Linked DNA regions of Blastochloris tepida. The protein of the gene in region 1 interacts with the protein of each later gene in a pairwise test. Links are inferred from orthologs where the notes say so. Each region holds a gene or a part of one and is shown in the gene's direction. Other genes may lie near its edges.

Region 1 (3,392 bases):
GATCGGCCAGGAGTTCACCGCCGCTCGCTATTTCCATTCGCGGCCCTCAGCGACATCTGCGCCGGATCCGGACGATGCCACCAAAACGGTGGATGCGCCCTACAATGCCGCGAATTCGTCGGGCTCCAATCTCGGTCCGACCTCCGAAAAGCTGATCGCGGCCATCAAGGAGCGTGCGAGCGGCTTTGAGACCCGGCCGGTGCCGGCCGACCTCGTCACCGCCTCGGCCAGCGGCCTCGATCCCCACATATCGCCGGCGGCTGCGCTGATCCAGGTGCCGCGTGTCGCCAGCGCCCGCGGCATCCCGGAGGCGGAGATCGCGGCGCTGGTCACCCGCTCGATCGAGGGCCGGACCTTCGGTATCCTGGGAGAGCCTCGGGTCAACGTGCTTGAGCTGAATCTTGCCCTCGACGCGAACTACTAATTTGCGATGGCGCCTCACGAGAACCGTCCCGAACCTGAAGCTCTGCTGGCGGAGGCCAACCGGGGCCGCCGCGGCGAGCTGAAGATCTATCTCGGTGCGGCGCCCGGCGTCGGCAAGACCTACGCCATGCTGGAGGAGGCGCGGGCTCGTCAACGCGACGGTATCGACGTCGTCGTCGCCATCGTCGAGACCCACGGCCGCGCCGAGACAGCAGCACTGCTCTCGACCCTGGAGCAGCTGCCGCGCAAGGTGATGGACTACCGCGGCCGCAGCCTGGCCGAGATGGACATCGACGCGCTCCTGGAGCGCCGGCCGCAGCTTGTTCTTATCGACGAGCTGGCCCACACCAACGTGCCGGGCAGCCGCCATCCCAAACGCTGGCAGGACGTCGAGGAGGTGCTGGACGCCGGTATCGACGTTATCACCACGCTCAACATCCAGCACATCGAGAGCCTCAATGACATCGTCGCCCGCATCACCGGCGTGCGGGTGCAGGAGACGGTGCCCGACGAGATCCTTCAGACCGCCGACGAGATCGAGCTGATCGACCTTCCCCCCGAGGAGCTGATCGACCGCCTGCGCCAGGGCAAGGTCTATGTATCGCAACAGATCGGCCGGGCGCTGGATCATTTCTTCTCAAAGGGCAACCTCACCGCGTTGCGCGAGCTGGCGATGCGCACCGCCGCCCAGCGCGTCGACGCCGAGATGGTCGCCTATATGCGCGCCCACGCGGTGGTCGGCCCGTGGCCGACCCAGGAGCGCCTTCTCGTCTGCATCAACGAATCGGAAGTGGCCAAGGAACTGGTGCGCTCGGGCAAGCGCAAGGCGGACCGCATCAAGATCCCGTGGATCGTCGCAACCGTGATGACGCCGTCGCACGAGGCCATGGGCACCGGCGCGCGCGCGGTGGTCGGCGAGGCGCTGAGGCTCGCCGAGAGCCTCGGCGCCGAGATCGCCACCCTGCGCACCGACCGCGACGTTGCCGGCGAGATCCTGCGCTTCGCCCGCGCGAGGAACTGCAGCCGCATCCTGATCGGGCGGGCGCGGCGCCGCTGGCCCTACGGTCTCATCCGAGAGCCGGTTGCCGAGCGCCTGATCAAGCTCGGCACCGATTTCGAGGTCACAGTGGTGCCAAGCGGCCGGCCGGTTGGCCGCATCACCCTCTTGCTTCCGTGGCGCAAGGCGCCAAACCTTGCGGGCATTGTGGAGGCCCTGGTCGGGGTTGGGGTGGCGACGGCGGTGGCGTGGCCATTGTGGCGCTATATGCCGGTAGCTTCGCTGGCCCTGGTCTATCTCGTCGCCGTGCTGGTTGCCGGCGTGCGCCACGGCCTGTTCGTGGCACTGTTCGCCAGTGTCGTCGGGTTCCTCGCCTACAATTTCTTTTTCACAATACCTTACTACTCGTTCGAGGTGGCGCAGCACGAGTCGGTCGTCGCATTGCTGGTGTTCTTCATCAGCGCGCTGTTCACCGGCACGCTGGCGAGCCGGCTGCGCATGCAGGTCGAGAACATGCGCGCCACCCAGAAGCGCACCGAAACGCTGTATGACTTCTCGCGTAAGATTGCCTCGGTGTCCAAGCTCGACGACGTGCTGTGGGCGGCGGTGCACCATCTGGCGGCGACGCTGGATGCCCAGTCGCTGGTGCTGATGCCTGGCGAGCACGGCGAGCTTGAGATGGTGCAGGGCTATCCCGCCATCGACGATCTCAATCCCAAGGACTGGGGCGCAGCGCAGTGGGCATGGGAGAAGGCCGAGCCCGCTGGGCGGGGCACCGCGACGCTGCCCACCGCCGACTGGCTGTTCCTGCCGATATCGACCGCGAGCGCGATGCACGGCGCCATCGGCGTGCGCTTCGCGGATCCGGCGCGGGCGGACGACCCGGATACCCGCCGCCTGCTGCTCGCGGTCGAGGATCAGATCGCGGTGGCGATCGAGCGCACCCGGCTTGCCGCCGACCTTGAAAATTCGCGGGTCACCGCCGAAAGCGAGAAGCTTCGGACGGCGCTGTTGAATTCAGTATCGCATGACCTGCGCACGCCGCTGGTGTCGATTATCGGCGCCGCCACCGAGCTGTCGTCGGCGCGCGAACTGTCGTCACCCGATCGCGAGGCATTGACGTCCACGGTGCTGGAGGAGGCGCAGCGCCTCGACCGCTACGTGCAGAATCTGCTCGACATGACCCGCCTCGGCTATGGCGCACTGAATCTGCGGCGCGCCGCCGTCGATCTGCGCGAGATCGTGGGCCGCGCCTGCCGCGATCTCGGCCGCGTGCTCGGCGTTCGCAGGGTCGTTCTCGACATTCCACGCGATTTGCCGCCGGTTGATGTCGATCCGGTGCTGATCGGGCAGGTGTTCGTCAACGTGATCGAGAACGCGGCGCGGCACGCGCCCGGCAACACGCCGATTACGGTTCCTGCGCGCCTGGAGGGCGAGTTCGTGCATATCGGCATCATTGACGAGGGGCCGGGTATTCCGCCCCAGGACCGCGAGAAGGTGTTCGACTTATTCTACCGCGTGCGCGCCGGAGACAGCCAGGCGGCTGGAACAGGTCTCGGTCTTGCGATTGCCCGCGGGCTAGTTGCGGCGCATGGCGGCACCATCCGGGCTGAGGCGGGTCCCGGCGGCGCCGGCACGGCGATCGACATCATGCTGCCGGTGGCGAAGGTTCAGCCCCTTGGGGAGGACGCGGAGTGACACGGATTTTGCTGATCGAGGACGAGGTGCCGATCCGTCGCTTTTTGCGCATCGCCCTGCACAACGAAGGCTACGAGGTGATCGAGGTCGACCGTGGCCGGGCCGGCATCGAGGCCGCGATCAACGGCGCCCCGGACGTGGTCATCCTCGATCTCGGCCTGCCGGACATCGACGGCATGGAGGTCATCCGGTCCTTGCGCGAGTGGTCGAAGGTGCCGATCCTGGTGCTGACGGTTCGTGACGCCGAAGCGGAGAAGATCCGCGCGCTCGACAT
Region 2 (2,960 bases), 1.5 Mb from region 1 along the record:
GGAGGCCGTGCGCCACCGAATCAAGCAGATGATCGACGCCGAGAGCGCCGCCGACGTGCTGTCCGACGACACCATCGTCAAGCGGCTGCGCGAGGCCGGCATCGACATCGCCCGGCGCACCGTCGCCAAGTATCGGGAAGGCATGCGCATTCCCTCCTCCGTCCAGCGCCGGCGCGAGAAGCAGAGCGCGGCCGCCGTATCGTGATGCGAAATCCCGTTTCCGAACCGGGATTCTCGCCGAGCCGGCTTCCGGGCTCCCGAAGGGATCGGCCGGAAACCGAATGACGAAGCTGCTGCGCAGGTTCACCCGGATTCCGCTGCCGCCAATTGTAGGCTAAATCACCTGTGGCCATCGGACTTCGTGCCCCGATGGCGTGGTGCCTTGGAGACAAACAAAAATGACATTGAGAGTGTCCGGCAAGAACCTCGACATCGGCGATGCCCTGCGCAGCCGCATCGAGGCGCGTATCGCCGAAGCGATCGACAAGTACTTCGACCGCGGCTGGTCCGGCCGCGCCATCGTCGAGCGCGAAGGCACCTTCTTCCGCACGGATTGCATCCTGCACCTGTCGTCGGGCGTCGAGTTGCAGTCGCATGCCACGGCGGCGGACGCCTACCAGAGCTGCGACCTCGCCTGCGAGCGCATCGAGAAGCGGCTGCGCCGCTACAAGCGCAAGCTGCGCGAGGAGCATGGCGGCGAGCGCTCGATGCCGATGGCGCCGATGTACCTGCTGCAGGCGCCGGCCGAGGACGAGGACGTCGAGGCCGAGACCGGGCCGGACGGCGATCACCCGGTGGTGGTGGCCGAGACCAAGACCGCGGTCGGCCAGCTCTCGGTGGCGGAAGCGGTGGTCGAGCTCGACATCACCGGCGCGCCGGTGGTGATCTTCCGCCATGCCACGTCGGGGCGGATCAACGTGGTCTACCGCCGACCGGATGGTAATATCGGATGGGTCGACCCTCCGGCGGAGCCCCATTGACCGTGGCCGGCGCCGCGCCTATCGTCCGCCGCCTTCGCAACCGGGGCGGTCATCGCGCCCCGCTTCCTGCACGACCGGGCCGGCCATGCCGCTGAGCGATCTCGTCGCACCGAACGCGGTGTATCCGTCGCTTCGGGTCAATTCCAAGAAGCAGGCGCTGCAGGAACTCGCCGAGCGGGCGGCCGAACTCACCGGCCGCTCGGAGCGGGAGATCTTCGAAACCCTCCTGCAGCGCGAGCGGCTGGGCTCGACCGGCGTCGGCAACGGCATCGCCATCCCGCACGGCAAGATGGCCAAGATGGACCGGCTGTTCGGCCTGTTCGCGCGGCTGGAGAAGCCGATCGACTTCGAGGCCCTCGACGGCGAACCGGTCGATCTCATCTTTCTGCTGCTGGCCCCCGAATCGGCAGGCGCCGACCACCTCAAGGCGCTCGCCCGCATCGCCCGCCTGCTGCGCGACCAGGACATCGCCCAGCGGCTGCGCGCCTCGCGCGACGCCCAGGCGCTCTATGTGGTGCTGACCCAGCCACAGACGACCACGGCGTGACGGACGCTTCGGTGTCCCGTCCGCCCGCTCACAGCCCGTAACGCGACCACAGCGCGCGCGCCTCGATCGCCGACACCAGATCGGCGGCGAGGCCGGCGCCCGGGGCCGCCGGGGCGGCGCTGAAGCCCGGCAGGCGGCGGCCGAACAGCGTGCGCTCGGCGGTGATCAGCGGCGTTGACACATCGTCGCCGAAGCGGGCGCGCAGCACCGTGCGGGCATCGCCGAAGCCATCGATCAGGCCGAACGCCTGGGCGCGCTCCGCTTCCCAGTATTCGCCGGTGAACAGCGCGTCGTCGGGCTCCTTCAGCCGCTCGCCGCGGCGCGCCTTCACCAGCGCGATGAACTTGGCGTGGATGGCGCGCTGGATGGTCTTCAGCCGCTCGACATCGTCGGGGTCTTCGGGCCGGAACGGATCGAGCATCGATTTGCGCTCGCCGGCGGTGTAGACGCGGCGCTCGACGCCGATCCTCTCCATCAGCCGGTCGAAGCCGAAGGTGGCGCCGATCACCCCGATCGAGCCGATGATCGAGGACGGGTCGGCGAAGATCTCGTCGCCGGCACAGGCGATCATGTAGCCGCCCGAGGCCGCGACATCCTCGACGAACACCAGCACCGGCAGGCCGGCGTCCTCGGCCAGCATGCGGATGCGGCGGTGGATCAGGTGCGACTGCACCGCCGAGCCGCCCGGCGAATTGATGACGATCGCCACCGCCTTGGCGTCGGCGACATCGAACGCCCGCTCCAGCATGCGCGCCACGCCGACCATGGTGATGCCCGGCGACAGCGGCGTGGAAAATCCGATCACCCCGGTGAGCCGCACCACCGGCACCACCGGAATCTCGGGCGGGCGCAGCGGCACGGGCAGATAGGGGCGCAGGCGTTGCAGCAGCCGGTTGGCGAGACTTGCAGTCATTGTCGATACATAAGGCCAAGGATGCGTCAGGCCAAGGGCGTGAGGTGTCGACGGCCGCTCAGGCCGGCAGAGCGGCGCCGGACCGCAGCACGGCGTCCGCCGCCTCGCTCGGCCGGCCCGCCACATCCGCCAGCACCAAAGCCGGCAACAGCGCCAGCGGCGTTCGCCGCCCCTTGCGGGCGCGCACCAGCACGCGGCTGGCCGGGGCGCCCGGCCGCGGATGCACCGGCACGATCTCGATCGCTCCCCAGCGCACGTCGAGGTCGGCCAGCACGCCGGCCAGCGCATCGGCCCGCTCGATCAGCGTCAGCGTGCCGCCGGGCGTCAGCAGCCGCAGCGCCGCGGCGATCCAGTCGCCGCGCGGCCGCTCCGGCAGATGGGCGCGGCGCTTGTCGGGATCGGGCGAGGCGGCGTGGCGGCCGGGATCGAGGAAGGGCGGGTTGCACAGCACCTGGTCGAAGCGGTCGGCCGGAAGCTCCGGCGGACCATTGGCGCGACCGATATCGCCAATGTCGGCGGC

Evidence for each region.
Region 2: the proteins of BLTE_RS07480 (region 1) and ptsN interact in binary tests that used the Escherichia coli proteins (3 or more experiments, as listed by UniProt). The link is inferred for Blastochloris tepida from one-to-one orthologs.

What each region holds. Positions count from the first base shown.
Region 1 is NZ_AP018907.1:1,618,316-1,621,707, forward strand. What follows is about bases 91-3,318. They hold BLTE_RS07480 (sensor histidine kinase), read left to right. Parts: upstream 91-430; coding sequence 431-3,118; downstream 3,119-3,318. Other genes in these bases: kdpC (potassium-transporting ATPase subunit KdpC), read left to right, coding at 91-424; BLTE_RS07485 (response regulator), read left to right, coding at 3,127-3,318. In the rest of the region: more of kdpC, read left to right, coding at 1-90; more of BLTE_RS07485, read left to right, coding at 3,319-3,392. UniProt on the Escherichia coli protein: Member of the two-component regulatory system KdpD/KdpE involved in the regulation of the kdp operon. KdpD may function as a membrane-associated protein kinase that phosphorylates KdpE in response to environmental signals.
Region 2 is NZ_AP018907.1:3,099,556-3,102,515, forward strand. The notes cover bases 1-2,796. They hold ptsN (PTS IIA-like nitrogen regulatory protein PtsN), read left to right. Parts: upstream 1-1,065; coding sequence 1,066-1,527; downstream 1,528-2,796. Other genes in these bases: rpoN (RNA polymerase factor sigma-54), read left to right, coding at 1-205; hpf (ribosome hibernation-promoting factor, HPF/YfiA family), read left to right, coding at 399-980; BLTE_RS14045 (S49 family peptidase), read right to left, coding at 1,556-2,440; BLTE_RS14050 (tRNA1(Val) (adenine(37)-N6)-methyltransferase), read right to left, coding at 2,499-2,796. In the rest of the region: more of BLTE_RS14050, read right to left, coding at 2,797-2,960. UniProt on the Escherichia coli protein: Seems to have a role in regulating nitrogen assimilation.